Linked DNA regions of Sediminitomix flava. The protein of the gene in region 2 interacts with the protein of the main gene of each other region in a pairwise test. Links are inferred from orthologs where the notes say so. Each region holds a gene or a part of one and is shown on either strand. Other genes may lie near its edges. The genes, in order: BC781_RS05670 and groL.

Region 1 (16,970 bases), on a different replicon or contig from region 2:
GCTTTCTTGAATTTATGATTAAAATCTCTGTATCGAGATTAGATTAGTCGATTTGAACGATATTCAAATTGTCAAAAGCGAAGTAAGTAGGCGTGTTAATGACGCCCTCAGCAGTTGAATCAGAAGAAACAAAACTAAACTCTAAAGCATCTACTTCATTCAGTAAACTCAAGTCTACATTTTCCCAAGATTTTAATGGTTGTCTGTAAGGCTCAAATATACCTTCTGTATAATCTGCAAGTCTAATTGATCTTTCACCTACAATCTCATCATTCAAGATACCTGTAATTACAAGATCAAAGAAATCACCTTCTTCAAATGCTCGAGCGTTGCTATCACCATTTTCGATGGCAAGAATAGCAGTCCCAACATTAGAAACTTGAACATTCCAAGCTCTAACCGTTTTGTCAAATGTGATTCTTAGTTTATTCTCAACAGGATCAACATATGCAATTCCATAATTATTTGCTTCTGAAGTATTGGCTGGAGTAACCATGCTATATTCAAAAACATTGTAACCAAAACCAGTAGTATCAGTGTTTACATTCTCGCTGAAATCTGTACGGTTAGAATAAGTGAAATTGTTGAGTTGTGCTTTTGAAGGCGCTCCAACATTTTCATAAGTATGTGTTAGCGTAACTTCTCCAGTCGTAAATTCTGAAGTAAATAGATTTCCGCTCTGATTGCCAGTCATCGCAGTATCCATGAAGAATGTGTTTGTTTCTAACTCTAGGTCTTGGAAGTCTGAAGATAAAATAGGCGGCAAAGTTTCAAAGGCATCGTCATCATCGTTACATGAGAAGATTCCAAGGCTTAGCGCCAAAATTAAATAAAGACTAATTTTTTTATTAAGCATATGGCTAGTTTTAATCAATTTTAAAACCCAAATATAAATTTATAAAGGCTATTTTACACTACTATTAAGACCCAAAAGCGTTAAAAAAAGTTGAAAGGAAGTGAATAGCTGTTGCTCTTATCTCATATTTGGCAAATAAGGATTTTAAATTGTTAAAAATGAAGCCAGTTGGGAAGTTGTTAAGGATATAAAAATATAAAGCTAAAGTACCTTTTCAGATACCTTAGCTTTCATATGATTAAACGTGTCTTTCAACACTAGAATATTAACTTCTGAATATCTACGCCATTGGTTGTGTAGCTTCTAAAAATATACAACTCGCCTTTATTTAATTGTAAAGGAATTGAGGTGTTTTCAGATACTGTTTTTTGGAAAATCATTCTCCCTGTTAGATCATAAATCTGAATGTCCGCAACCTTAGAACTTCCGAGTTTTATTTGAAGTGTTTCTTGGCTATAAATGAAAGAAAATGTTTGTTCTTCAATTGAAACATTACTTTTTCTTGAATTACCCGATCCCCAAATTAAGCTCACAAATTCTGGGTAATCAACAAATGGATTTCGGTTACCTTGATAATTGTAGGCATTATTGTTTCTGTCAATTTCTTTCTGACTTACAGGATCTGAATTGTGCCAATCGATCAAAAGATTTAAAGCCCAAGTTTCAAAAACCTTGTTGTCGCTACCGTCTAGTACTGCATTTCCGTAGAAGCTATTATTTTCCCAATTGTCAATAACATCTTCGTAACGAGTAGCCATATAGAAATATGCTCTGGCAAGGTCTCCCTTAAATTCATCTATTGGTTCGAATACAGTACCGCTGTATCCAGATTGTCCAGTCCCCCTTTTACTTCCATTATTTGAGGTAAAAGTTGATGAACTTACTTCTCCGTAAGGATAGCTACTTCTGATGCCATTTACATATCCGTCAGAAGGAAAAATGTGATGGACATCTGAGTTCATTGGTTCAACGGTACCGCCAAACCAACTTTTTGGGAAAGAATGTTCTCTATTGTAGCAACTGCCTTCTCCGCTGTAACCGCCGCACTGATCAGACGAAGGAGTGAAATTATAAGGGTCAGAGCCGTTTGGATTTTCTGAATAGATGTCTAAAATACTACCATCATTTTCGTAATAAAAATCTTTTTCGTGGCTACTATAAAATGTCCAAAGTGAGCCATAACCTTGGTTAGAATGTCCATTTTTGATAATTCCATGAAGGGCAGTTTTTAAGGCGTAACCCGAAAGTCCATTTGCATTTTGGTAATAGCCTGAAAGGTCAGGAGTACTAGGGTTATCTCCTCCACCAGATGAATTTCCTATTGAAAAACTTTTGGTTTCAGAAGATGAAAAAGAACCTCCAGATGCTAGCGTTGTGTTTCCGTTTTTGATGTTGTAAGCCCCATTTCCATGACTGCAGCAAATACCATCTCCGTAGCTGTCATAGATCGTGAACGAGTAATTCCCATCAGCTAAACAGAAAGTTTCAGAGTAGTTGCTATTGCTAGCGTAAGAATCTCCTTGGTAGAGAACAGTTCCAGTACTATTTTTTAATTCCCAAGAAGTTTCAGAACCATAGTTGTCTGTAGTGAGATCAAAAGTTACCTCTGTATCTGAACAGTTTACAGGATTACCGCCACCGCCGCTTTGATTACTGTTTGGTTGAAAATCATCAATGTAAACAATCTCACTACCATCAAATCCACTTTGATCGTAGAAACGAAGTCCTACTTCAATTGATGAACTTGTAGGCGTATAGTTGAAAGAGATTTGTTGCCATTGATTTGTCAGATTGTTATTTGAATAGTTTTGGTAACCATTTACATACAATCTAGCTTTTACATTCCCTTCCGTATGATACACCCAAGCAGAGAATGTGTAGTTGGTATTTGGTGTAACCGTAATAGTTTGTCTGAAGTCTGTGCTACTTTGTGTCGTTGTGTTTACAGAAATAGCTGCAGATGAGCTTCCTTCTTTTACGATAGACGTATTTCTGCTTACATTGATACTACCATCAATGGTTGTCCAATCCGATGGTGTATTCCCACTCCAAGATTCAAAATCTCCATTGCTTACTTGTGCAAATGATACATTTGCGATAGCTAGCATTAGGCATAAACCTAACAGAAAAGTAAAGGTTTTTTTCATTTTTTCAGTGAAAAAAAGTGATGTAAAATAATGAATAATAGTTGTTTATAAAGGATTGGGAAGTACGCTTTTAAAGGTTAAGATAGTTCGATGTATGGGTTAACATTTCATGTTTAAATTGTTACGAACGTGAAGTATTCTTGTAGTCTTTAAAAAGCTGAAAATGTGGATGAAAAATTGTGGAGAAATCTAAGATTTGATTATTTGGTTTTGGGTTAGAAAAGGGCTGTAAGCTGAAGTTGGGCAGTATGAATCATTTTCTGATTTTCTGACTTACGTCCATCGTAAAGAGCATTCATCTGAAGCCCTCCTACAAGACGTTGCGTCCAACGGATATTCCATTGGTAATTGACTCCGTTTCTTAGTCCCTCCAACATTTCATAACCCAAAGGAGTGTTTACTTCACCTTCATAATTGATATGTGTCAGCGCTAAAGAAGCCGAAATACTACGCTTGATGGCTTTTGCCCAGCGCATCTCAAAAGTACCTTTATGGAAAAGGGCTATTCCGCCATCGTTTTCGCCAACCAATGGTGCATTTTTATGCTTGTAAGAATATTGTCCCGAAATTCGGAAATCATTTCGGTGTTGGTAAATCAATTCTGGAGCCACTCGCCACTCGGTATAATCATAGCTTTGTTCTTCTAAAAAGTCAGATTCTTGATCTACTATTTTTTCAGCAAGTGTATTTTGGAATGAAAAATCTTTTGTCAGTTTCAATCTAGAAATGAGCATATATTCTTCATTTATTCTTCGTTCAAATCCGCTGCTAAGCAACGACTTTGCATCTGAAAAATTAGCCTTCACTTCCGCTCCCCATTTCGGGTCTGCTCTATTGATAAACAAAGAGTTTTTGAAAAATACTTTCTGAGAAATCAGATCAGCCTCTGCTATAGGCGTAAATGGAAGAAATCTTTCTTGAAGATCTTCAGAGGTTGTTTTTCGATCTGAGTTAATGGAAGAAACCAACGAAAGTCTAGCCAAAACATTCTTTATTCCTTTTTCTTTTAGCCAAGCTTTAGGTGTTCGAATATTAAGGTTGAAAAGAAATAAAGTACTGTATGCAGGAATGTATTCTCCTGTAGGAACATAGAATTTTGCATAATTTCGTTCATCGGGATTTTGGGCAGGATAAAACTCTTCCAATTCCTGTATTCCGTTTCCATTGTCGTCTCGCCAAGTGTGAGTACCTCTACCAGCTTCTACTTGAAGAAAAACATATTCTTTTTTCAGTTCTTGTCCTGTACCCGTTTCGTAAGAAAAGTTGGTGTTGATATTTCTTTTCCACCAATGTTTATTCAAATCGAGCCTTGCTGTCAATGTTTTCTCAACAAGATCATCACTTGTATTTTTATAGGTCAGTTCTCTGTAGTTTATACTCCCGACCCAATTGGTTGTTTTCCCTTTATTCGAAAATCTGAAACCCACCATCTCTGCTTCTGTGTATGGCGTAATGGCTCCCTCAGAAACATAATAATCTTCTCTTTGCGTATAATCGGCTCTGATCTTTGCTTTTATACTATCTCCAGATTCTATATAAACGGTATGTTCTTCAAAATAACCTACAGATGAAAGCGTTTCATTGTCGGCTCCTTTAGCGAGTGTATTTTTCTCTTCTCTGTAGGTATAACCCGGTTGAAGAATTGCGCCATTCCATCGTATATCTGCTTGGTATCTTTCCCAATTGGCTACAGTTGTATCTTTTAAAATCTGATTTTCCATGAGAAAAGCTTGTCCATCCAATTGCAATTTTCCGACAGGATTTGTAGAAAGTTTGAGCTGATGTTGCATACCATCTACACTTAATCCCCGATCTCTTTTCAAGAAGTCATAGGACAGGTAATCTTTTTCTTTCCATGAAATTTTTGTTCCTGTAGATAGAATTTTGTCTTGCTCATCTTCAGAAATGACAACGCCCCAATCCCGATCATATTCCACTGATCTGAAAGGATCAATCGCTTTGAAATTATCAGAGGTTTGTTGATAGTCAGCATATAATTTCCAATCAACTTTCTGATTTAATTTATTATTCGTTTCAAAACCAAAGTTGTAGGCAGCGCCATTGTCATCATGTTTGTCTGTCGTGGCAAAAAGGTTGAGGTCTTGATTGGAAAGTCCTATTTCAGCGTAAATTTTATCGTTTTTTCGAGGCTTGAATTCACCACCAAATACCCAAAGTGATTTCTGGTTTGGAGCATACAATTTTCGGATTGGAGCAAAATCACCTTGCGGTACGCCGTTGATTGGAGCAACCCATTTATATACTCGTCCTCCACCTTCTTGGGTAGAAAAAACATAGTCACCATTGTTTGTACCTACATTCGTGAAATTGGCTTGAACTAACAGTTCCGCAGAATTATCTGCTCTGACAAGAATGTCTGTATAAGGGACGTTGTTAACAATCGAATCTTTGTAGGTGTATTGAATTTTATTCGGATCAAAAGTTGAAACCGTATCAATGGAGTTGACATAAATTTCATCAATGTTATCTCCTTTACTTGCGATCAGCCTTTTTTCCTCATCAGAAAGTTGATAAAACAGTGAGGTATTTTTGTTATCCTTCTCTTGATAAAAATCAGTGAAGAAAGTGAATTTACCGATTCGCTGTTCATGACTTACTTGAGAGATTGTTCGTGCAAAGTACTGTACCGCATATTCAAAATCTACCCGAATACGACTGTTTTGAGTAATCACCTGTTTTGCGGTAAAAGTAATTTCTGCCAAGTTATAATCAATTACATAATCTTGGTCAAAACCTCTTTTCATCAAAATTCCATCGATATACACTTTTTCAGAACCTGCGATTACCACAATATTATTTTCGTTCTGAGGTCCTAGTAATCGGTAGGGGCCTTTTACACCCTCTAAGGCTACAATTTCTTGACGGTGGAATTGTCCTTTTGCCTGCGAAATACTAGCTACAGTTTTTGACTGATATTTGCTGCTATCATTCCCGAAATTAGCGGTTGCTTGAAGCCCTTGTACGTTTTTGGTATATCTGAGAAAAGCAGATATTTTATCATCCATAATCTGAACATCTCCAGCACTCAAACTTCCTTTTTCATGACTTAGTTTTATTAAGATTCGATCAAAGTCTTGAATGTTCTGCGTATTTCCTTCAGGCTGATAAGGTACTTGACTATCCGTAATACTCGCTTCCAAGAGAATATCTTCCGTAATCGCTCCTTGCAATTGTAAATTCAGCCCCGAATTCACGTAAAAATCTTGATTACTTCCAATCGAAAATCCTCTGCTAATACTACCCATAGTTTGTACTTCTCCTGTGTCAAACAAGGATTCCCTTTTGAAGCTTTTCCGATTATTTCGTCTTCTGTTTGAAAATGTATTGGAAGTAGTATCTGACTTAAAGTGAAAAGAAGAATAGGTTGTATTGGTCTGAATACTATTAAAATCTAGTACTCTGTAGCTTACCAAAACAGAATCAATCAAGGAGCTGTCAGCATTGAATATCAACTGCTGATTTTCGAAAAGAATATTTTCGTTTTTCGCCTCACCTACAATCTGTAGAACTTGGAAAGAACTAGGGTCTACAAGGAGCTTATCGAGCGTTTGATTTTGGGCATAAACCCACTTTCTACGAAGATTAGAATTCTCCGAAGTTTGTGCTAAGCTGGGTATGCTCAAAATTAGGAATAGGAAAAAAGTAAGCGTAGGCTTCACTCGGTATAAGTCAATAATTGTATATTCTCTATCTCAAAAAGCTATGTTTTAGCCAATATTAAAGACAAAACTACGTAAAAGTCAGCTGATTTGATAATATTGCATACAGAAGATTAACGTCTTAACAATTTAACTTTTTGAAGAAAATGTAGCTAAGTTTTACCGAGTGAGATAGATCAGAAAAGACGTATTATTTGATTTTAGTCTCAAAACCATCAATACTCAAGGTGTTTTTTTCTTCCCAATAAGTCTCTATTTTTTCTTGTCCTTTCTTCTCCGCCCAAACATCCAGTGTTTCTCTGTCTTCTTTGAAGTCCATAAAAGGAACTCCGAAACCACATGAAGTTTGTACCAAGTCAACTTCCATTTCAATAATTTGACGTGAGCCTAATGCTTGAGGAAATAACCCGATGTAATCATGAAATTCTTGATCTCTATCATGATAGATTTTTGCTGTTCCATAAAGCCTTAAAATGAGTGGATTTTTCTCAAAGGAGCAAAACATGATGGTCATCCGATCATTTTTGAGCAAATGAGCAGCCGTTTCGTTTCCACTCCCCGTTTTGTTTTGCCATACAATTTTATTTTGGTCAATCACTCGGAAGGAATCGCCGCCTTTGGGAGAAACATTTACTCTACCTTCATCGGCTGCTGTACCAACAAAAAAGATATGCTGATCTTTGATGAATTCTTGAAGTTGTGGAGTGATATGGTCAATCTTCTTTCCCATGAAATGAAGTGTTTTTGGATTTTATAAAATGAGCTGTAGTTGTGAGTAAGTAACAAAAAAGTAGCAGTGCATTTGGACTACACTGCTACCTGAAAAGATTATATATCTCCTAATTGTGGACGAACCACGATATCTTCTACCACAGAATTTTGAGAAAGTGTGTAGCTCGCAAATACCAATTCAGCAATATCTTCACTCTTACTGAAACGGTCGTCTGGAAGATCGACACCATCCCAACTCGCTGTACGAGTAGCTCCAGGCATAATTGAAGTTACTTTTACATTGAATGGTTTCATTTCTTCTCTCAACGATCTCGACATCCCTAGCATGGCATGTTTTGAGATAGAGTATGAACCACCATTGGCATAAGCCATAAAACTAGCTACAGAAGCAATATTAAAAATATGTCCTTCTTTTCTGTCCATCATTTCTCTGATGAACCCTTTTGTCAGACGGTAGGCACTATAAAGGTTGGTTTCGATCATTTGTTCCAAAATACCATCCTCTTCTTCATGGATTGCACCCGGAATAAATACACCTGTGTTGTTCACTAAAACTTTTACAGGCTCACCCACTCTTTTCACAAAATCAATAAACGTAGCAGTATCTTCTTTTACACTCAGATCAGCTGTTTGTATATATACTTTTACTTTATATTTTTCTTCAATTTCTTTTTTCATGTCGCTCAATTGCGCTGCATTTCGAGCACATGAAGCGATGTTGTGACCTGCTTGTGCGAATTTTTCAATGATCGCTTTACCAATTCCTTTACTTCCCCCTGTAACAACTATCATAATTATTCGTTTTTGTTATGATTATTTACCTTCGAATTTAGACAAAAATTAGGAAGAAGAAAGCAGAAAAAGAAAACTGTTAAATTAGACAAAAATCAAATATTGAAGTTTGAATGCTATTCAGATCTTTATATTTGTAAGTTACTTTTTAAGGAGTAGAAATAGAGCTATCTAAAAGATATACTATGATTAAAAGATTGGGAAGTTTCACGCTGTTTTTGAAGCAGCTGTTTGTAAACAGAGAATCGCCCAGAGTTTACGGAAAGCTATTTTTTGAAGAATGTATTCGTATTGGCTTAGATTCTATTTTCATTGTGTCAATCGTGGCATTTTTTGTAGGAGCTGTAAGTGCTGTACAAACGGCCAATAACATGACAAGCCCGTTTGTACCAAAATATATCGTGAGTTTGATTGTTCGCGACATGCTGTTGTTGGAAATCGCACCTACATTTATTGGGGTTGTTTTTGCCGGAAAGGTAGGCTCCAACATAGCAGGAGGACTCGGAACCATGAAAATTACGGAACAGATTGATGCCCTTGAAGTAATGGGAATCAATTCCGTTTCTTATTTGGTTCTTCCAAAAGTCTTGGCTTGTGTCGCAATGTTGCCAATGCTAACCACGCTAGCCGCTTTTCTAGGGATTTACGGAGGTTATGTCGCTTCTATTTTAGGAGGATGGCTTACCCCAGAAGAATATATTTACGGATTACGATTCGAGTTCATTCCGTTCAATGTCACTTTTGCACTCATCAAAGCCTTAGTTTTTGGCTTTTTGGTATCTACAATTTCTTCTTTCTTGGGTTATAATACTGTAGGAGGAGCTTTGGAAGTTGGAAGATCAAGTACAAAAGCAGTAACAAATAGCTGTATTGCTATTTTGGTAGCGGACTTCTTATTAGCTCAACTTTTAATCTGATTCGGAGAACATGATAGAAATAACAAATATCAAAAAGGCTTTCCAAGGAAAGGAAGTACTGAAAGGAATCAGTGCAAAGTTTGAGCAAGGACAAACCAATATGATTATTGGTGCATCGGGTACAGGTAAAAGTGTATTGCTGAAAACGATTGTAGGCTTGATAGAACCCGACTCTGGAACGATAGAGTATAATGGCAGGGATTTCTACAATTCTAGTTTGAAAGAACAGAAAGCAATCAGAAGAGAAATAGGGATGCTTTTTCAAGGTTCTGCTCTTTTTGATTCAAAAACAGTTTATGAGAATGTGAAATTCCCTTTGGACATGATGTCAAAAATGTCTGAAGGAGAAAAAAAAGATAGAGTTGAATTTTGCCTTTCAAGAGTAGGGCTTGCCGCTGCTGCTGATAAAATGCCTTCTGAAATTAGTGGAGGTATGCAGAAAAGGGTTGGTATTGCTCGTGCTATTGTCATGAATTCACAATACCTTTTCTGTGATGAACCAAACTCAGGACTTGACCCTCAGACTTCGATTGTCATTGATAATCTTATTCAAGAAATTACACATGAATATAACCTGACGACCATTATCGTATCTCACGATATGAACTCTGTAATGGAAATTGGTCAGTACATTTTGTTCATGTATCAAGGTCATAAAGTTTGGGAAGGTAGTAATGAAACTATTCTTGATTCTGATGAGAAAGCATTGCATGACTTTATCTTGGCAAATAAGCTCATGCAGAAATTTAAAGCTTTACGATAAAAAATAGATTTATGCCTATCAAAGTCATTCAAGGAGATATCACTCAGATGAAAACGGATGCCATTGTAAATGCAGCCAATACATCCTTATTGGGAGGTGGAGGAGTAGATGGTGCAATCCATAGAGCTGCAGGGCCAAAGTTGCTTGAAGAGTGTAAAACCTTGAATGGCTGTGCTACTGGGCAAGCGAAATATACCCAAGGCTACCAATTAGCAGCCCGATACATCATTCATACCGTAGGGCCTATTTGGCAAGGAGGAGCAAAGGGTGAAGAAGAATTACTAGCTTCTGCTTACCTCAATTCTTTGAAAATAGCTGAATGCCTAAAATTAAACTCCATCGCATTCCCCAATATCAGTACTGGAGTTTATGGCTTTCCTAAAGAAAAAGCTGTAGAGATAGCATATAACACAGTGAATTTGTTTTTAAGAACAACTTCTACAATGGAAGTTTATTTTGTCTGTTTTGATGCTGAAAACCTTTCTCTCTATCAGAATAAGTTGATTTAGAAGATAGTACTATTTATAGCAAAAGGTGTTAAATGGTACATTGAAAACGGATTTTGTTTGTATTTTCTTGACAAACAGGGAATTATTGTTACTTTGTACTTTACTTTTGAAGTGTCTGTATTTTAAAAAGCGCAGATACCCAAAAACAACCAGCACGTATTTAAACGTCAACTCGCTATGAAGTATAGAAAAGAAAAGAAGCCAAAGGTGAATCCTGCCTTGGATGGCTTTGACATTCGTATCAACTCCTCTGGAGAAATCGAAAGTACTTACACCATCGAACAACTCAATGACTTTCTAAACCAACATGTTGTTGACAAGAAATTGAAAAATCGAAATGATTTAGACGTTAAAAAAGAATGACAATAAAAAAGTCCTTGGAAGTGTTTCCAAGGACTTTTTTATTGTTGGTTTAAGGTCGTTTATTTTAGAATCTTATACCAAACATGATTGTATTTAACTCAGGGTTTGTATCTGTATATCTGAATAATGGAGAAAGCTCATAATTGGCGAAAATTTTGAATCCAGCTTTCGGAATACCAATTTCAGTACTTAAACCATAACGGAAATCTTGGATATTGAATGGATCATGGTCTTTCTCTTTTTCCGTGTCACCGTCTCTAGTGAATTTGTGTTTTTGCCAGCTATCGATTCTATAGTTTGCATAACCTCCAATACCGAATTGGAATGAACCTTTATCTCTACCAATCTGAAGCATGATCGGAATGCCAATATTTGCGACAGCAAGTTTATTCTTTTTCACCGAAGACCAATCTGAAGGAACTTCTCCAAAAACTACTTCTTCACCTTCAACACTTAAGAGTACATCGTCTTCGAACATATAATTGTTCCAAGAAATTGATAAACCATATTTAATGAAGAATGGAGATTTATCTAAGTTACCAATCTGAGTTCTCCAGTTATGAGAGAAGGCTACATATCTTGAACCAAGAGGATCGAGTCTGTAAGGGACATTTCCTGGTATTTCACCATTTTCGACGTATGTATTCAAACCTAAATCCATGTTCCAATATGATCTAGTACGTCTTTTGGTCTTCTTCTGACCGTCGTTGTTACTATGTCCAAAGTTGATTGAGATACCGTCGTCACCTTTCACATTGATTGTTTCAGACTCTTCCCAATCGCTATCCCAGTCGTTGTCCCATTTATTCCAGAAATCAGATTCTTTTGAAGAGTTTGTAACTACTTTTGGTTCTGAAGAAAAATCACGTCCAACTCTAGTATCTACGGTCAATTTACCCCATGATTTATCCAATTGGTAGAAGCCGTTGTAGCGGTCAGCTGAGTCAGCTAAAGTTTCTATACCTATAAGAACTTCTATGATATCACTGTATTCTAATTTCTCTCCTGATTTTGATTGGAAACTCAAAGTTGCTCCATCAGCAAAAATTACTTTTACAGAATCTGTATTAAATTCTTGAGCCGAAACCGTTAAAGAGGAAATCAAAAGAGTAATAAAAATAAAGACTCGTTGTATACTTCTTCTAAACATATCTATTTGGTTTTATATGGTATTTATTGCTAAACTTTATGGAAGATGATTGCTTAGTTTTCGATTAAATTTGAATTATTTTCAAAAAAATAATCATCTTCGTTTCATCTCATTTTGTACAAAAGATGCCTCTTTCACTTAGAGGTTGCATCAATTCGTCAAATTTGTAAATCTTTTTATATGCTTTCGCTTAAAGACACCGAAAAAGGGACAAATACAATATTGCTTGTTCATGGATTTTGTGAAACAGCAGATATTTGGGATGATATAATACCTTATTTGTCCGATGAATTCAGGGTTATAGCTATTGATCTCCCTGGGTTTGGCCGTAGTCCGATGTTAGAAAAAACGACAATATCAGGAATGGCTAATTCTATAAAAAATACTATAGATCAATTAGATATTTCAAAGATACACATTATCGGACATTCTCTAGGAGGCTATGTGAGTCTTTCTTTTGCTCAACAATATCCCGAAAAAGTTGCAGGGCTAACACTTTTTCATTCTACCGTTTTTGAAGATGGTGATGAGAAGAAAAATACGAGAACTAAAGCTGTCCAATTTTTAGCAGATGAAGGAGTAGAAAAGTTTACCACTTCTATGTTTAGAGGTTTGTTTAGTACAAAAACAAAGAAAGAAAAGGAGTATTTGATCAATCAGACCATTAAGAATAGTTCAGAAACAGCGCTTGAAGCTGCACAGCAAACGATGCTTGCAATGAGAGATAGAGATGATTCGACTGAATGGTTAAAACAAACAGATATACCAATTCAATTCTTGATAGGAAATGAAGATCAAGCTGTTTCTTTAGATGACTCTTTAAAGCAGTGTCATTTGGCCAAAAACAATACGGTACATTTTTATCAGGATGTAGGGCATATGGGAATGCTTGAAGCACCTCAGAAAACTGCTGAAGATTTACTTTCTTTTGCTCAAAAGATTTATAAATGATACAAAAAAAATCCCATTCAGATGCTGAATGGGATTTTCACCTTATTACTTACCTATTATTGTATTAGTAGACAAACTAATACACCGCACAATATTCACATTTACTAATCTTGTTCACAGATGCCTATTATAAGTTACATCTGAGATGTTTTAGCTTTTTTGATTTCTGCATTGCAAATATGGCGGGATTTTCTCGTTATTATTTACAAATTTCGGACAGCTCGTTATGGAAATCGGACAAATCGGATTGTTTATGTGCACATTAGCAGTTAGTTACATTTTAAGGTGTCCTAAATGCTTGTAAAGCTTAATCAATATTAAGTTGCTCGTATTGTTTTGGTGTGATTTTGTGATACTTCTTGAACATAGAGGAGAAATGTCCAAGGCTAGAGAAACCAAGCATAAATGCGATTTCTGTGAGGTTGTATTTCTTCTTTCGAATGAGACGCAAGGCTTCTTCCATTCTGTATGATTGAAAATATAATGAAGGAGAAGTTCCAAAAGTTTGATTGAAGATACGTTGTAGTTTACGAGGACTCATATTTACTTCTTCTGCAAGGTGACTGATACTAGGAGCTCCATCCATTATTGAATTCTCTAGTTTTGCTTTCACTTTAAATAAGGAATGCAAGTCCGTAGAATTTATAGGCTTGATATCATTATCGTCTTTGATCCGATCATTGAAATATTTAGCAATCAGAATGAAAATTTGAACGGATAGACTTTTTTGCATGAGCCTAAAAAGCATTCGATTGTCATCTAGATAATCCAAGAATTCTTTGATTAGATTCTCTATCGGAGATTTTATCTGTTCAAAAAGTAGTGCATAGGGGTGTTCATCAATGAATTTTAACCAAGTACGAGTTGCGTCATTTTGAACTCCTTTTCTCAACTTATCAATAGAATAATAATAGGTAAACCAAGTACATTCTCCTTTCGGAATATTTATGAAATGATCTAAGCCCGAGTAGGTGAGTAAAACGCCCGATCGGTAAAATGTACCTTTGGTAGATACCACTTGATCTGAATCAGATGGGAGCAAAACTACAACTTTGAGACTATCCTCTGCATCTTGTTCTGTTCGTTTTAGACTGATAGCACGTTTGAAGTTAACAGAAAAGAAAGTGACCTCAAGTCCTTTATCTAAAGTGTGATGTACGATTTTTCCTTTTCCAAAGGAATTGTCAAACTCCAGTATGCCATTGGAGACTTTCCCCTGAAAGATCTCCTCAAATATTTGTTCATTTTTTACAAGCGGACCTTCGGGTAATTCAATAACGAGGGATTTCTCTATACTCATGGTATTAGGTTAACAAAAAAGGGTGTAAAAAAGTAAAATTAGGTTTTGATTGGGGCTAAAAAAAAACTGCTCCAATTTCTTGAAGCAGTTCTTAAACTCTTAGAGTGAGAAAGGATAAACTAAACTGTAGTATCCATTGACCATTGCTCTAGGTAGTCTCCAACCTTGCGAACAAACATTCCTCCTAAAGCACCATCTACAACTCTGTGATCATAAGAGTGAGAAAGGATACACATATGACGGATTCCGATGAAGTCTCCTTGAGGAGTTTCTACTACAGCAGGTTTTTTATCGATAGAACCAAATGCCATGATACCTACTTGCGGTTGCATGATGATTGGTGTTCCTGCAATGTTACCAAATGATCCGATGTTAGACATAGTGTAAGTACCGCCTTGAAGATCATCTGCCGTAAGTTTATTCTCACGAGCTCTTTTTACAAGGTCATTTACTTTCAATGTCAAGCCAGAAAGACTATAATGATCTGCATTGTGAATAACTGGTACGATCAAGTTACCGCTAGGCAATGCTACAGCCATACCAATGTTTACATCTTTCTTCTTAATGATTTTATCTCCTTCAACAGAAACGTTCATCATTGGGAAGTCTTTCAATGCTTTTGCGATGGCGTGAATCAACAATGGCGTAAATGTAAGGTTACTGCCTTCGCGTTGTTTGAATACATTTTTCCACTGATTTCTCCAGTTTACCAAATTGGTCATATCTGCTTCAACGAATGATGTAACGTGCGGTGAAGTATGTTTAGATTCAACCATACGCTCTGCAATCATCTTACGCATACGATCCATCTGAATGATTTCATGCTCTCCACTTACAGATGAAACTGGAGTAACAGGAGCAGATGGTTTTGGTGCTTGAGCAGGAGCTGCTTTTGGAGCTTCAGCAACAGGTGTAGAAACTGCTGCAGGAGCAGCCGAACGGTTTTCTAAGTATGCTAAAATATCATCTTTTGTCAGACGTCCTTCTTTTCCTGTACCCGGAATTCTAGACAGTTCATCTACAGCAATATTTTCAGTTTTAGCTATATTTTTTACTAATGGAGAATAAAAACCATTATTCTGACCTTCAGCTAGTGGGGTAGTATTAGTGGCTTCAGGGCTTACAGGAGTAGCTTCTGCTACAACTTTTTCTTCTTTGGGAGCTTCTGAAGTTGTCGTTGTTGGAGCAGCAGTTTCTCCAGCGCCTTCTACTTCAATAATTGCGATTGGACTACCAACAGCTACTACATCTCCTTCTTTAACTAAGATCTCTTTTAAGACACCATCTTCTAAGGCAGGTACTTCAGTATCAACTTTGTCTGTTGCTACTTCAAGTACTGGCTCGTCTTGCTCAATTGTGTCGCCGATTTCTTTTAACCATGAGAGAATTGTACCTTCCATAATACTTTCTCCCATTTTTGGCATTACCATCTCAACAAGTCCCATATGATAATATTTTATATTTTAGTCCTTTAACTGGATAATCTATTGTGTTATAATAAGATGTGGCATGAAAAATTGGTTGCCCATTATAGCGAATGTAAAAAAGAAGTAACCGCAAATCCAATTAATTACATGCACTTTTTTACACTTCATGACGATAATAACTATCTTTAAGTATCCAAATTCTATTGATCAAAATCTTTTTACTACATTAATTTATTGCGAATATTTAAGAACTCTAATTTTAAATTTTGTGAAACGTAATTTATTCAAACATATATTTTTCGATCTTGACCATACACTTTGGGACTTCGAAAAGAGCTCGGAAGAGACTTTAATCGAACTCTACAAAGATTTTCAACTTGAAAAACGAATGAATGCTCCTGTTGAACTTTTCGTAGAAACTTTCCGAAAAGTTAATTTTTCGCTTTGGGCACAGCTCGATAATAGAGAAATCACGAAAAAGTATGTGAGAGAGCAGCGTTTCCCTTTGGTATTTGAAAAATTAGGTGCAAACCCAGCAGACTCACCAATTGGTATGGGAGAGGAGTATTTAAGAAGATGTCCTAAAAAGGCAAATTTGATAGAAGGGACCATTGAAGTTTTAGAATACTTGAAGGATGATTACCAGCTTCATATTTTGACGAATGGTTTTCAAGATGTACAACACATTAAAATGAGTCATAGTAATATTGATTCATATTTTGAAAGTGTAGTAACGGCTGAATGTTCTGGTTTCTCAAAACCCAACAAAAGTATGTTTGATTATGCCTTGAACTTAGCCAATGCCAAGGCTGAAGAGTCAATTATGATTGGGGATAACTTGAATGCAGATATTAAAGGAGCGATAGGAGCGGGTATTCAGGCTATTTTTTTTAATCCCGATGAAAAAGATCATGAAGAAGAGTTGTTGGCAGATATCAAGAATTTGAATCAATTGATCGATTTGCTTTAAAATGCAAAATCCCATTCTGTAGCGATCAGAATGGGATTTCGTATTTATGCTAAAGATCTGGTCTTCTAGACTACTTCTTTGTACTGAATTTCATAAAGGCGAGCATAGAAACCGCCTTTGGCAAGTAATTCATCATGAGAACCAACTTCTTTGATTTCTCCTTTATCTAAAACGATAATTTTGTCAGCTTCTTTGATAGTTGCTAAACGGTGAGCAATCGCAATAGAAGTACGCCCTTCCATCATAGAATGCACTGCTCTTTGGATCAACTCTTCTGTTTCACTATCTACTGATGAGGTAGCTTCGTCCAAAATCAAGATTTTAGGATCGTAGACCATCGCACGCACAAATGAAATCAACTGACGTTGTCCTACAGAAAGTGTAGAACCTCTTTCCATCACATTATAATTCAA
Region 2 (15,648 bases):
TTATCAAGATTGGATCTCAATATGCAGATGTTGTAACTAACGCCAATGCTGATTTAACTGAGAAGTTAGATGCTCTAACAGATGGAGCTTCTGATAGCATCAATACTATTGAAGTTGGAGATGAGTTTGCAAGTTCTTATTATGACATCTATACGGAATTGATGGGATAAGACTTATTAGGTATAAAAAATGTTAAGCCTTCGGTTATTACTGAAGGCTTTTTTTTATTTGTGAGATTATGTGTACAAGAAAAAGAGCAAGAATGAAGTAATTGTCATTCTGCTTCTTATTTTTGTGAAAAAGCTAGATAGGATTTTTTTGAGAGAGAAAATAGATGAGTATGACATTTAACATAAACCAATTAAAGCGTGTTTTGTCGAAGGCAAATCTTTTAGGGGCCTTTATTCTTGGAACATCTCTATTGAATACATCTTGTAATCAGGATGATATTTTGGAAAATGGAAGTGAACTAGGTGATGGGTCTAATGTAAAAGTATGCTTTGAAGATAATTTTAGTCTTAGAACAACTACAAAGTTTTTTAGAGACAGTATATTAACTTCAAGTGTATCTAATGCTATAGTTGGTGAGATACAAGAAGGAGATTTGGGAACAACTAAGTCTTCTGTTTATTTAAGGCCAAATGTTAGTTCTGGTGTTGCTTTTAATGAGCAAGAAGAATTTGTTGGTTTTGAGTTCTTATTAGTTTTTAATGGATATTCATACGGAGATACTTTAAGTGCAATTGAATTTCAAGGAAGAGAGTTAGAGACTGAGTTGGAAATCATCCAAGAAACAGTTGATCAAAGTGGAGATACTATTATCGTGAGTGTACCTCGTTACCATTTTGAAATTATTCCTGAAAATTCAATTGGAAATGAACTTTTAAGATTTGATGAAATAGATGAAGAAGTCTTATTTGCTGATTTAGATATTGATTCTTTTACAAATTCGTCTGATGGGACAACTTCTGAGCGTAAGTTTTTAAGAATCCCAATGGATGAAACATTAGGACGTCAATTATTTTCTTTAGATACTATTTCTGATTCTACAGTTATTGATCTATTTAAAGGTATTGCTCTTGATATTGTAGATGAAGGTGTCTACTATGGTATTGATGGTTCAAACTCTAAGTTTAGACTACTTTATAATGATAGAGATGAGAATGGTGATATTATTACTGAAGATGTTCAGGGGATAATTAGACCAAAAGAGTTTACATATGATATGTCCATTGCAGGTTTTTACAATAGCTTATTTGATAAAGGCGATGCTCTTGCTAGTTTAAATCTTGGTGATACTCTTAGCTCTGTAAGCTTAAATAATACTGGTTTAGTAACTGCTGGTACACCAATCTACTCTGTGATTGACTTTGATGGAGCATTAGAGCTGTTGAATAGAGCTGTAGAGGAAGGAGATGATAATCCTCTTACAAAAATCATAGTTCAAAGAGCTGAATTAAGTATTAGTGCTGTGGACCCAACAGATAGAAGTGGTACTAGTCAATCTTTAGAATACATAAAAAATAATACTCCTCCACCATCGCAAATTATTTTTGCAACATTAACTGATGAACTTGAGAATGATGGACAGATTAGTAGACTTTCAGATGGAAGTATATCTACGCTATTTACAGAAGCTGGAGATGCAGCTCTTTCGTCTAGTTTCTCAATTGCTAGAAATCAATATGGTACGATAGATATTACATCATATTTTAATGCTAGACTTAATGTCCTAAATGCAAATAATGATGATAATGTTGATAATATTGAAAGTGGGGATTTTAATTATGCAGGTCCAATGGTTGTGTTGCCAACGTCAATTTCAACTGGTGTAAATAAATTAACTTTCCCTGATTCAGAAAGTGATGCTTTAGCTCCTTCAACAGGGCTAAACCCTAATGTTCCACTTAATCTGAATTTGAGACTGTACTATACAATATTTGGAGGTACTTTAGAATGTGGTGAAACTACAGAGTAAATAAAAAATTATTATTATTTAAAAGGTCTAGTTAGGTATTCTAACTAGACCTTTTTTATTTTTTGAATATAATGGGTGTTGGTTATTAGTATTTTAATAATTGTATTGATTAACAGCTTGATAACAAAGAAAAATTATAAAACCCTCATAACTTAAAAAGACTTTTATGAGTGAAAAAATTATATAATTTTGTTTTGATAACAGAGATCAAAAAATAAAAGATAACAATCTTTTAGACCCATTTTTTACTCCAAAAAATAAAATATTATGTGTGGAATTGTAGGTTATTTAGGTTTTAAAGAAGCAAAAGATATATTAATTAAAGGTCTAAGTAGGTTAGAATATAGAGGTTATGATAGTTCTGGCGTTGCCATAATGAATGAAAACTTGAAAGTTTTTAAATGTAAAGGCAAAGTATCTGATCTACAAAACTTAATTGGAGAACAGGATACCCATGGTTCTGTAGGAATTGGACATACTAGATGGGCCACTCATGGTGTACCTAATAACGTTAATGCACACCCTCATTTATCTTCTGATAGTAGAATAGCACTTGTTCATAATGGAATTATAGAGAATTATGGTTCTCTTAAAAAAGAATTGGAATCTAAAGGACACGAATTCTATTCTGAAACAGATACCGAGGTTTTAACCCGTTTCATTGAACAAGTACAAAAAGATAATGAATGTTCATTGGAGGATGCTGTACGTATTGCTTTAACACAAGTAGTTGGGGCTTATGCTATTGTTTTAGTCTCAGTTAATGAGCCAGGTAAAATTGTTGCAGCGAGGAAAGGTTCACCTCTAGTGGTGGGAGTGGGTGAAGATAAGGAAGAATTCTTTTTAGCATCTGATGCAACTCCTATCATTGAGTATACTAAAGATGTGGTTTATCTTGATGATGAAGAAGTAGTTGTTCTTACAAAAGGAGATATTACAATTACAGATATACGTAACGTAGCAAGAGATACATATATTGAAACTCTTGATATGGAACTTGAGGCAATTGAAAAAGGTGGTTACGATCACTTCATGTTGAAAGAAATCATGGAGCAACCAAAATCAATTGAAGATTGTTTGAGGGGGCGTGTAATCGCGGAAGATCTTCATGTGAAATTAGGAGGTATACAACAGCATTTACCTGATCTACTTAATGCGAATAGAATTATTATCTTAGCTTGTGGTACTTCTTGGCATGCAGGTCTTGTAGCTGAATATGTATTCGAAGAGCTAACAAGAATACCTGTGGAGGTAGAATATGCTTCTGAATTTAGATATAGAAATCCAATAGTTGGTAAAGGCGATGTTATTATTGCGATTTCACAGTCTGGAGAAACAGCCGATACTTTAGCAGCTATTGAAATGGCCAAGGAAAGAGGTGCAACTATATTGGGTGTTTGTAACGTAGTTGGGTCATCTATTGCTAGAGCATCACATGAAGGTGCTTATACACATGCTGGACCAGAAATTGGTGTAGCTAGTACTAAAGCATTTACAGCTCAATTGACAGTTCTTACATCTATGGCTCTAATGGTCGCTAAAGAGAAAAAATCTATTTCTGAAAATAGATTAAGTGAGCTTCTAAGAGATTTAGAGCAAGTACCAGCTAAAGTAGAGCAAGTGTTAAAACTAGATTCAGCAATTGAAAGTATTGCTGAAATTTATAAAGATGCTTCAAATTGTCTTTACTTAGGACGTGGCTATAATTTCCCTGTAGCATTGGAAGGTGCGTTGAAGTTGAAAGAAATCTCTTATATCCATGCAGAGGGGTACCCTGCTGCAGAAATGAAGCATGGGCCTATTGCTTTGATTGATGAGGAAATGCCTGTGATTTTCATTGCAACTAGAGATAGTTCTTATGATAAAGTAGTGTCAAATATTCAAGAGGTTAAAGCTCGTAAAGGTCGAGTTATAGCAATTGTAACTGAAGGAGATGCTCTTATCCCTAAAATGGTAGATCATGTTATTGAAGTACCAAATATTCATGAAATGCTGATGCCAATGATCTCTGTAATTCCTCTACAATTATTGTCTTATTACATCGCTGTTATGAGAGATTGTAATGTGGATCAACCAAGAAACTTGGCTAAATCAGTTACTGTAGAGTAATGAATTCTAACTAATAGATATAAAAAAAGCCATCAAGTAATTGATGGCTTTTTTCATTGTATTATATGATAGTTTAGATCGCTTCAAATAACACGATATTATTTGGTGTGTCAATCGTTACTTTACCACCTTTTACAGTTGCTGTAGTACCCGAATAGAAGTCTTTTACTTTTTGACCATCTTCAAACACTTTAGCAACTGATATATCTTTTTTCCCTTTTGGAAGATCAAGACCAACAACTACTTGATCAGAATATTTATCAGATTTAATAGATCTACTAAATACATAAGGAGCTTCTGTAATCATTTGGTGTCTACCAATACCAACTACAGGGTGTAAGCTTTTAAATTTACCAAGCTTCTGCCAGTGAGAAAGAACATCTTTAGTTTTAAAACCATTTCTTTCACTATTCTTTTCGATTTCATCCCAGTTCATGAATGAACGAAGTGTAGCATCACCAACAGTTCCTTCAATGTCTAATGAACGGTTCGTTTCGTCGCCATAATAAACTTGAGCAGAACCTGGAGCAAGGAATAGGAAGTTTGCAGCCTTGAAAGGCTTTTCACGCATTTTGTCAAAAGGATGCCCATCATCGTGAGATGATACATAATTGACAACTCCTTTTCCTTTCAATTCATTGTTTAAAATACTATCATAAGAAGCGAATACTTCTTCATAAGACTTTTCATTAGCTTCCCATTTCAAGCCAAAGCTGATTAGTGTATTGAAGCCTTCATCGAAATAGTCAACTTCTTTATCTCCATTCATGAAATTTCTACCATTTCCGATATTGTAGCCATATACTTCACCAACCATATAGAAATCATTATCATCTAGAACTTTGTCTGGATTTGCTTTTTTCCAGTCTTTGAACGCTGCAATAGCTTCTTTGTGCAAATCACCCCATACACTTTCTTCTGTATGTTTTACAGTGTCAACACGGAAGCCATCAACGCCAAATTCACGAATGTAATCTGTAAGCCATTTGATGATGTAGAAACGAGGAGCTCTCGGGTAACCCGTACGAGCAAAGAATTCATCAAGCTCTTTTTGTTCTTTTTCTAGGCGACCTTCTTTAGTCCATTTTTCAACAAGTGGAGTAGGAATTTCAACGTTCTCATCACTACCTGTAAGAACATCTGGTAAGTTTTCTACCAACGTACAGTTTACGAAGTTTTCATATGAATCATATGTACACTGTGGTTCAGTTCTTACCCAATTGTTATCCCATACTGGGTCTTGGTCAGTTACAGGGCCTGTGTGGTTGATCACAACATCAAGTATAATTCTGATGCCGTTGTCATGCGCAACTTTTACAAGTTCAGCAAGGTCTTCTTTTGTGCCAAAGTTAGGGTCAATCTTAGTCCAGTCTTTTGCCCAATAGCCATGGAAAGGATAAGTTTCTCCTGTGCCCTCATCTACACTTCCATGAATTTGCTCAACAATAGGAGTGAACCATATTGCATTGATACCTAAGTCTTGGAAATATCCTTCTTTGATTTTCTCAGTGATACCTTTGATGTCACCTCCCATGAAACCTCTTAGCTTTGCAGCATTTTCGTTTCTTGGAATAATGTTGTCATTCTCTTTATTTCCGTTATAAAAACGATCAGTAAGAAGGAAGTAGATATTTGCAGCGTTCCAAATAAATGGTGCTTCAGTTTTAGTTGATTGTGTTTTAGCTGGCTCACATGAACTAAGGTTTAAAAGTCCTAAACCATAGAACAAAATGAGTAGACTACTTTTGGTAAGTTTATTCATTTTCATAGAATTTACATTTGGTACGAATTTATTGTTTTTTTTAAAATATCAGAGAATTGAGCTTTAACAAATTGACTTAAAATAGCTTGTTAACTAATATTTGCATCATAAACCAGTAAGTAGACGCTGTAAAAGGTTCTATAATTGAAATAAAGTACTGTGAAGGTGTAGTCCAGATGAAGGAGCAATAAATGCTAGAGCTTGATTGTCTCCTCCATTTAATGATTCTTTGATTTCATCTAGTGATAATTCTCCTGCACCAAGTTTGAACAATGTTCCCATCATCAATCTCACTTGATGTCTTAGAAAACCTTTACCTTCTATTTTGTAAACAAAGCTTTCCTCTGGAAAAAAGTTAGCTGTAAGAATATCGTTTTTAATGATTTCACTTTTGATGATTTCTCTTTCAAAAATGGTAGCATCAGAAGGCTTGTAACAGTATTTCTGAAAATTATGAGTCCCTTCAAACAGTTTGGCCCCTGTTTTCATCAACTCAATGTCAAGATTCTCATGCATATAAACCATGTACGGAGCGCAAAACGGGTGATTTTTTCCACCGTGTGAGAAAAAGTATAAGTATTCTTTAGTCTTTGGGTTTTGAATGATATTGAATTTTTCATCAGTTTCTTTGACTGAAATCGCTCTAATATCATTTGGGAGGTTTTTGTTTAATTTCTCAAAGAATAGTTTGGTGTCTAGTTTTTCCCATAAAAATAATTCAAAAGCAGAGTGTTCTGCAGAAACCATAGCATCTGTACGACTTGCACCTAATGTTTTGAAATTGTCATGTTCTAGAACGAAGTTTATTGTTTTGTCTACCATTCCTTGAATGGTTTTTACATTTGGCTGTTTTTGCCAACCATGATATCTAAACCCTAGATATTGGAATTCGATTAAGTAATAAAATCTTTGCCTGTGTGCCATAAGGCACGAAACTAAAGAGATTTATTTAAAATGAGAAACAGGAAGGTCTTCAGAATTAAAGAATAATTCTCACGTTTGATGTTATTCTGTAGGAATGAAAATCTTAAAGATTGTACCTTGGTTAACGGCACTTTCGACCTGTATATTACCGTTTAATTCATCAACTTGACTTTTTACTAAATATAATCCGAGTCCCTTACCTTCATGGCTAGAGTGTAGTTTTTGGTACATGGAGAATATTTTTTCTTTATTATTTTTCAAGTCAATACCTACTCCATTGTCTTTTATCTCTAATAAAATTCCGTTTTCAACCTTTGAACTTCTGATGTGAATTACTGGTGATAGGTATTTTTTTCGGAATTTTAGTGCATTGGTAATGAGGTGGTAAACAATGCTTTCAATATAGCTTTTTATACTTCTGAGTGATCGTGCATCTTCAGCTAGGTCAACTTCAATTACGGCATTATTTTCATTTATAGCAGTAGATAGACTACTAGTTATTGTTTGAATGATATAATTTAAATCAAGCGTTTTTTTCTCAAGGTTTGAATTTTGTCTGAAAGAAAGTATTTCAATTAGTCCTTTCAAAAGTAGGTCGAGTTCTTTTGTACTTGAAAGGAGTTTGTCTACAAAAGATTTATGTGAGGTCTGGTAATCATCAATTTTCAACAATTCAGCCAACCCAATTACCCTCGCTAATGGAGCACGTAATTTGTGAGATATAGTAAATGCAAATTGCTCAAGGTTTCTATTATGCTGAATAAGGTCAGTCATAAGTTGTTGACGCTCGATTTCTCCTTTTTTTCTTTCAGTTATAGGATACCCAATACAAAGAATCTGATATATTTCCCCTTTTTTATTAGATACAGGGCTAAACATTAGGTCTAGCCAAAAAGTGTTACCTGCTTTATCCGTGCTTTGAACCTCTTCTCGCCAAAAAGAATTCTCATTAGTTTTAGAAGATAACTCTTTGTAGATATTCGGTAATTGTAAGGAAGGAAGTACTTTATTTATATTTTCTCCAATTAATTCGTCGTAGGAATACTTCGCTTCAGAGCAAAATAAGTCATTCACTTCATTGATATATCCTCTAGGGTCAGTCACACATACCAACGAAGTTCTATTTAGAGCAACCTTAAAGTTTCTAATCTCATCGAAACTGTTTTTAAGAAGCTCCTCAACTTTTAGACTATTAGTGACTTCTTTTATAAATAATAATATTCCTTCAATATAAACTTCATTTGATGTTATTAATGGTGAAATAACAACTTCAAAACTTCGAGTTTGATTGTCTATTTGTAGGGTGATAACTTCTATAACTTTTTGCCCATGGATGGCTTTCAGAATGCTATTTCTCCATTTTGTATTTTCTCTAAGATCTAGACCAAAGTATATATTTTCAGAGAATATTTGAGTCGATATTCTTTCAAAGTTTTCGTTATATCTAAGGATTTTACCGTAGCTGTCTAAAAGCATCCAGTTTTCATGACTCAATTCTAATCCTTTTTGTAATTGCTTTTCTGTACTATTTGTGTGTTGAGTATGAAACATTACACCTACTAGATTTAATCCACTTCCTATTTCAAATAATTGAATATTTGTAGGTGTTTTCTCCCCATTGATTATGAGATTAATATTTACATTTTCTGATTTCTTTTTCTGTAAAAGCTCAAAGAAGAATTGCTTTTCTGTACTTGTTTCTGGGAGTAAGTGTGTATTTAGAAAGGTCGAAATTTCAGATGGTATATCTGTATTTAAAATTTGATGGGCTTGTTCATTTGAGTAAATAACTTCATTATTTTCAATCTCGAAAATGAGAAAAGCATTGGGGATATTTTTGAATAGGTTATTCTCTCCAGTTAGAATGTCTACAACATTCAATCCGTCTATCATATCTTCTGCTTTTCTTAATTGATCCAATGTTTTGTTTCTCATCGAAATTCAAGTGTCTTGTTCCTCGAAAAAGGTTTAGCTAGTATTTTTTATAGCCTTTGAATACGTGTCTCAATGAAAATTACAAAATATAGGTTAGTCCAAAATATTAAAATGAAGGATTTATGACGACGAGTGATTAATGTTATAAGTGAAAGTTGAAAAAGTGAAATTAATATGTTTAATCTCTTTATTTGGATAAGCTTTTTAGATATGCTTTTGTAATATTTTTGATAGATGTGGCACCTATGTCATCTAGCTTAATTTTATCAGCAGCAATAAAAAGAGCTTCAGTAATATCATCTTGAGCTACGATTTTTTCATAAGGCTCCACTGTGATTTCAAAAGTGAGGTCTAAAGTGAAATATGTTATATCTTGGTATTCATATGTATTCGGGAAGGAACCAAAATATTTTATACTGCTAACATTAAGTTGGAGTTCTTCAAATATTTCTCTTTTAAGTGCATCTTCTGCGGTTTCAAGTTGATCAACAAATCCGCCAGGTAAATCAAGCATTCCTTTATAAGGATTAAACTTTCTTCTTGTGAATAATATTTCTCCTTTGTCATTCTTTAAAATTGCTGCAACAGCAGAAGCAGCATTTATATACATTCTGAAATCACAAGAGCTACAAAGGAAAGAGTCATCCTTCTGGTATATAAAGTGATCATGTCCACACTTAGGGCAGTATTTTAGAATATTTTTAGGATGTGTATTCATATTTATATAATTACCATTTCAATGGTAAGTATACATACTTTCTATTGATTTGCATCTAAAGTTGAGCTTTTTTAAACTTTAATACATTACAGATTTTTCAGATTCTAATCTAGATTTGATTTCAATCACCAATTTATTGAAGTATTCTAATGTAGTTCGTTTCAGAAAAAGATTTTTTTAATTGAAGTCGTTACTTTATGCTTGAAACCTTACAAGGCTATTATTGAGGAATACTCTTTGTAAGTTGACACAAAAGATAACCTTTACTACTAACCCAAACCTAATCATTAATGAAACCCAGCATGAATAAAAGTAAATACCTTAGGCTGTGGACTTATGGGCTATTCATATTATGTTTTTTTCAAATACAATTTACAAAGGCTGATGATCCATTTGCGAGAATTATAGCAAGTCCTACGGGGGCTATTTGTACAGGCGATACCATTCTGTTTTCTGATAATAGCTTTTCTACCAGTACTGATTTAGATACATGGGAGTGGACCTTTAGTGGAGGAACGCCAAGCGTAGCAACTGGGCAGGGGCCACATGAAATTGTATGGAATAGTGCGGGAGATTTTGAGATTCAATTGATCGTATCTACCAATGGGATTTCGGATACAACCACCTATGAGGTTAGTGTAGTAGAAGCTCCAATTTCAAATGATTTTACTGAAACTATCGACCTATCTAATGGACCTGTAAATGTACAACTAACCCCAGATAACTTTAATAGTAGCTTTAGTTACACATGGATTATAAATGACCTTGTAGAAGGTGAGGTCGTTTATAATGAAGCAAATGTTTCGCATTTAATTCAAGTCAATGGAAATCATACGGGGCAGTTAGTAGTAAGTAATGGCAGTTGTTCATCGAGTTATGATGTTTTGATTACTTCAGCTGGGGGGGAAGGAGATCTAGTTGCCAATTTTACGATCTCAGATACCGTTTCATGTGTTGATTCTTATTTGACTTTTGAACATGAAAATACAGAAGGTGTAACAAGTTGGGAATGGGATTTTGGAGAAGGTGCTCATCCTCGTTTTGCATATAATGGAGGGCCTATTAATGTTTTTTATTCCTCACCAGGAGTGAAGTCAGTATTATTAGTGGTCGGAAATGGAGGGCTTTCAGAGTCAGTTGAAAGAGAGGTTGTGATAGGTGGTTCTGAAAATGGTATATCTATAGCTGCTAATCCAAAATTGAGTACAGATGGAGATACTATTTTTGTTCAGCCGTCCTCTGTGATAAGTTTTAGACCTAATGGTGAGTCAGGTTTAGCCAATTCTTATTTGTGGGATTTTGGAGATCCTTTTGCCCAAGAAGCAGATAGTACCTCTGAAAGTAGAATTGGAGATCATAGTTTTGACACAGGAGGTCTTTATGCTGTAAAGTTGACTAGGGAAAGCTCGGAAGGTTGCGTGTCAGAGTTTGTACAGTATGTGAGGGTGGTAACGGAATCAGATCAAAGCGGTGACTTTGCAATTTCTCCTTCAGGCAAAACTTGTGTATTTAATAGCGTTAGTTTTACCAGTAAGGCGAGAGGTTTTGCCCAAGGAGCAGCAGAAGTTGTTTGGTATTTTGGCGCGGAAGGAGATGCATTTCCACAGTCTTCAGATGGTTTTATCCCCGATTCAGTATACTGGACGCAACCAGGTAAGAAGATTATTAAAGTAGTTTCTAAAAGTTCTCAAGATTATGAAGACTCAGTTGTACATAGTCTTATCTATGATGTTTTAGCTTATCCAGAAGCGACTTTTTCTTTTAATGATACGGCAATCTGTTCCTCAAATGCACAAGAGGTTTCTTTTTTGCCATCTATGCAACTAGAGTATGGCATTTACAACTGGTCTGTAGTTGATGAATCTGGAGGTGAGCAATCAAGTTCTTCAGTAGAACCTAAATTTACCCTTTTGCCAGATGAAAAATATACAGTGTCCTTAGAAGTTTCAAATAGCTATTGTACATCTTCTTATTCTAGAATAATTCAGACAGGAAGTGGGTGTGATGATATTTGGGCTGGTTTGATCGTACAGCCAGCAAGAGATAATTGTGGGTTGTTGAGATATATAATTGAGGGAGTCGGTAGTGAAAGTATTCAAAGTTGGGACTTTAATTTTGGCGGAGGAACGGCTGAACCTGAGGCTGATGGGACAAGTAGTGGACCCTTTACTGTAGATTTTCCTCCAAGTCAATCCGGTAGTCAGATTACCCTTACAGTTGATGATGGAAGTGGGAATGAGGAAACGGTAACTGTTACTTTGGATGGTTCTAATCAAGTAAGAATACCATAAAAATATACCTATGAAACCCAAATATACATCAAGTTTAGTCTTAGCCTCATTTATAATCTTATTGCTTTTTTCTAACCTAGAAATAAAAGCCCAAGATAGCCATTTTACCCAGTTCTATGCGATTCCTACTAATTTGAATCCTGCTTTTGCAGGTAATACAAAACAAGGTAGGCTTACTGCAATTTATAGAAACCAATGGCCAAATTTAGAATCTAATTATATTACTTATGCAGCTGCATATGATCATTACTTTCCGTCTTTTAATAGTGGTATAGGAGTGTTGTTCAAAAGAGATGAACAAGGAGCTAGTATTGGTACTCCATTAGCAAATACTGAAGTTCAAGCCAATTATGCTTATCACGCGCAGTTGAATAATAAGTTTGGGATGTTTTTTGGATTGAACGTAGGTATTACTCAAAGGCAAATAGATTATAGTAGATTGTTATTAGTTGATCAAGTGGATGATGATGGTAGTGGGACAATTAATCCCCCAAACGAGTCATTTCAAACAGGGTCAAAGTTTTATCCAGACATTTCATTTGGCTATTTATTTTTTGGTAAGAATTTTTGGACAGGTTTCTCTTTGTTTCACCTTAATCAACCTAATATAGCTGTGATTGATGGTACAGGAGATGATATTTTGCCAACCAGATTATCTATTCATGGTGGATACTTATTTCACCTTGGTTGGACTGGTCGGAGATCAATGATTAAAGATTATAATGATAAAATATTAACTCCTGTATTTGAATACAGAAGACAAAGGCGTACACAGCAGTTAAGCCTCGGAGCTTATTTTCTAATGAAACCTTTATTAATAGGTATGTGGTATAGAGGTGTTCCAATAATAGAGTCTGCTGAAGAGTCTGGTATTAATCAAGATGCGATATCGGGTATGATAGGATTTAAAATTAAGTCAGTTAATATTGCTTATAGTTATGATTATACTATTTCTTCTCTAACAAATGAAGGAAGAGGTTCCCATGAAATTTCTTTCAGTTTCGATATCCCTAGAAATTCTGACTTTGGGAATAAAAAGAAAAGTGACAAACCTGGTGTTTCTACCCTTCAGTGTCCCACCCCTTGGGTAAATGAGTGATTTGTCATATTATTTTTACTTTTTGTCAGATACGTTTTAGGTTAATTTGCGTCATTGTGTCAGTAAATATGACAATATTCGGATTTTTTTAAAATGGCATAAGAAGTGCTTAAATCTCTACAGATTTGAAAATTATATTTTTAATAAAAATACCTTTTAAACTAAAATAAAATGTCAACAGTTAACATTAAACCACTTGCAGATAGAGTCCTAGTTGAACCTGCTGCAGCTGAGACAAAAACTGCTTCTGGAATTATTATCCCAGATAATGCAAAAGAAAAACCACAAAGAGGTACTGTTGTAGCTGTAGGCCCTGGTTCAAAAGATGAGCCTATGACTGTGAAAGTTGGTGATACAGTGATTTATGGAAAATATTCAGGAACTGAATTAGCTTTAGAAGGCAAAGACTACTTGATCATGAAGGAAGCTGATATTTACGCTATTGTTTAAGTATTAGCTTTAACCTATTCCAATATCAATTTAATTAAGAATCTTTTTTAAAATATTTATAAGATGGCTAAAGAACTTTTCTTTAATACAGAAGCAATTGACGGTCTTAAAAAAGGCGTTGATGCATTGGCTAATGCTGTTAAAGTAACATTAGGACCAAAAGGTAGAAATGTAATTCTTGACAAATCATTCGGAGCACCTCACGTGACTAAGGATGGTGTTTCTGTAGCAAAAGAAATCGAATTGGCAGAGCCAATCGAGAACATGGGTGCTCAATTGGTAAAAGAAGTAGCATCAAAAACTGCAGATGAGGCAGGTGATGGTACTACAACAGCTACTGTTTTGACACAAGCAATCTTTACTGCAGGTATCAAAAATGTAGCAGCTGGTGCTAACCCAATGGATTTGAAAAGAGGTATCGATAAAGCTGTTTCATCTTTGGTGAAACAATTGAAAGATAACTCAAGCGAAGTACAAGACAACAAAGAAATTGCTCAAGTAGCTACTATCTCTGCAAACAACGATGCTGAGATTGGTAACATGATTGCTGAAGCAATGGAGAAAGTTGGAAAAGATGGTGTAATCACTGTTGAAGAAGCAAAAGGTACTGAAACAGAAGTTAAGACTGTAGAAGGTATGCAATTCGACAGAGGTTATTTGTCTCCATACTTCGTGACAAATACTGAGAAAATGCAAGCTGAGTTGGAATCTCCATATATCTTGATCTATGACAAGAAGATCTCAGCTATGAAAGATATTCTTCCTGTATTGGAGCCAGTAGCTCAGTCAGGTAAGCCATTGTTGATTATTGCTGAAGATGTAGATTCTGAAGCTTTGGCTACATTGGTTGTAAACCGTATCAGAGGTGCACTGAAAATTGCAGCTGTTAAAGCTCCTGGTTTTGGTGACAGAAGAAAAGCAATGCTTCAAGATATCGCTGTTTTGACTGGAGGTACTGTAATCTCTGAAGAAACAGGAATGAAGTTGGAAGATGCTACTATCGAGTACTTGGGTACTGCTGAAAAAGTAATTATCGATAAAGATAATACGACAGTTGTAAACGGTGCTGGTGAATCTTCTGCTGTTGAAGCTCGTGTAGCTGAAATCAGACACCAAATCGAAAATACTACTTCAGACTACGATAAAGAGAAATTGCAAGAGCGTTTAGCTAAATTGGCTGGTGGTGTTGCTATTATCTATATCGGTGCTGCTACTGAAGTAGAAATGAAAGAAAAGAAAGACCGTGTAGACGATGCTTTGGCTGCAACTAGAGCGGCTGTTGAAGAAGGCGTAGTTGTTGGTGGTGGTACTGCACTACTAAGAGCTTCTTCTGCTTTGGAAGGTGTTTCTACTGAAAACGAAGATCAACAAATTGGTGTTGAAATCGTGAGAAAAGCAATCGAGGCTCCATTGAGAACTATCCTTGAAAATGCTGGTCTTGAGGCTTCAGTAATCGTAAATAAAGTATTGGAAAATGCTGGAAACTACGGTTACAATGCTAGAACTGATGAGTACCAAGACTTAGTTGAGAACGGAGTTATTGATCCAACGAAAGTTACTCGTTTGGCTTTAGAAAATGCTGCATCTATCGCTTCTCTGTTGTTAACTACTGAATGTGTAGTTGCTTCTGAGAAAGAAGAAGGTGGTGCTCCAGCTATGCCTCCAGCAGGTATGGGCGGTGGAATGCCAGGTATGATGTAATCAGTTGACATCAGAAATAACTTAAGCGAAAGCTTAGTATAGATATTGAGCGGTATAAGTTTTTACTTATACCGCTTTTTTTATGCAATTTATTAAAACATTAACTTCCTTATAAATCATAAGAAATTGCATTTTTTCTATCTTTGTCGTCACTATTCTATATCTAAGAGAAAATTTGTGGGCTTAGGTCGAAAATGACAGAATAAGAGTAGTAATGAAAATGCTATTCATAAATTGAATTTCTAGTTTGTTTTGTTCTATGAATAGCCTTATTATAAAGTAAAAAGAATTCAAAATAAGATGTATCATATACCTGTAATGCTTGAGGAGTGCCTCGATTGGTTAAAACTTGAGGATAGAAACACCTATGTGGATGTGACTTTTGGTGGTGGAGGTCATTCTAAAGCAATACTTGAAAGAATCTCTAATGGGAAATTAGTCGCTTTTGATCAAGATCAAGACGCGAAAAAAAATGCAGATAAAATTGAAAATGAACAATTTTTGTTCGTTCAAAGCAATTTTAGAAACCTTAAGAGATTCTTGAGATTACATAATCAAATTCCTGTAGATGGAATTCTTGCCGATTTAGGAATCTCATCACATCAAATTGATTGTGGAGAAAGAGGCTTTTCAACTCGTTTTGATGCTGAATTAGACATGAGAATGGATCAGTCTGCTGAG

Evidence for each region.
Region 1: the proteins of groL (region 2) and BC781_RS05670 interact in binary tests that used the Escherichia coli proteins (3 or more experiments, as listed by UniProt). The link is inferred for Sediminitomix flava from one-to-one orthologs.

What each region holds. Positions count from the first base shown.
Region 1 is NZ_QGDO01000001.1:1,483,825-1,500,794, reverse strand. Bases 8,184-11,010 are described here. They hold BC781_RS05670 (ABC transporter ATP-binding protein), read left to right. Parts: upstream 8,184-9,134; coding sequence 9,135-9,887; downstream 9,888-11,010. Other genes in these bases: BC781_RS05655 (outer membrane beta-barrel protein), read right to left, coding at 10,824-11,010; BC781_RS05660 (hypothetical protein), read left to right, coding at 10,574-10,759; BC781_RS05665 (O-acetyl-ADP-ribose deacetylase), read left to right, coding at 9,899-10,396; BC781_RS05675 (MlaE family ABC transporter permease), read left to right, coding at 8,396-9,124; BC781_RS05680 (SDR family oxidoreductase), read right to left, coding at 8,184-8,207. In the rest of the region: BC781_RS05700 (DUF4465 domain-containing protein), read right to left, coding at 44-856; BC781_RS05695 (endonuclease), read right to left, coding at 1,114-3,003; BC781_RS05690 (hypothetical protein), read right to left, coding at 3,219-6,647; BC781_RS05685 (pyridoxamine 5'-phosphate oxidase family protein), read right to left, coding at 6,874-7,413; more of BC781_RS05680, read right to left, coding at 7,512-8,183; more of BC781_RS05655, read right to left, coding at 11,011-11,909; BC781_RS05650 (alpha/beta fold hydrolase), read left to right, coding at 12,090-12,860; BC781_RS05645 (helix-turn-helix domain-containing protein), read right to left, coding at 13,168-14,160; BC781_RS05640 (dihydrolipoamide acetyltransferase family protein), read right to left, coding at 14,280-15,605; BC781_RS05635 (YjjG family noncanonical pyrimidine nucleotidase), read left to right, coding at 15,856-16,557; BC781_RS05630 (ABC transporter ATP-binding protein), read right to left, coding at 16,623-16,970. UniProt on the Escherichia coli protein: Part of the ABC transporter complex MlaFEDB, which is involved in a phospholipid transport pathway that maintains lipid asymmetry in the outer membrane by retrograde trafficking of phospholipids from the outer membrane to the inner membrane.
Region 2 is NZ_QGDO01000003.1:445,089-460,736, forward strand. What follows is about bases 12,713-15,648. They hold groL (chaperonin GroEL), read left to right. Parts: upstream 12,713-13,329; coding sequence 13,330-14,967; downstream 14,968-15,648. Other genes in these bases: BC781_RS13715 (PorP/SprF family type IX secretion system membrane protein), read left to right, coding at 12,713-12,816; BC781_RS13720 (co-chaperone GroES), read left to right, coding at 12,988-13,266; rsmH (16S rRNA (cytosine(1402)-N(4))-methyltransferase RsmH), read left to right, coding at 15,268-15,648. In the rest of the region: BC781_RS13675 (glycogen/starch synthase), read left to right, coding at 1-170; BC781_RS13680 (DUF4270 family protein), read left to right, coding at 341-1,978; glmS (glutamine--fructose-6-phosphate transaminase (isomerizing)), read left to right, coding at 2,246-4,087; BC781_RS13690 (alpha-amylase family glycosyl hydrolase), read right to left, coding at 4,161-5,855; BC781_RS13695 (tRNA pseudouridine synthase A), read right to left, coding at 5,988-6,773; BC781_RS13700 (sensor histidine kinase), read right to left, coding at 6,855-8,708; BC781_RS13705 (NUDIX hydrolase), read right to left, coding at 8,896-9,426; BC781_RS13710 (PKD domain-containing protein), read left to right, coding at 9,729-11,717; more of BC781_RS13715, read left to right, coding at 11,728-12,712.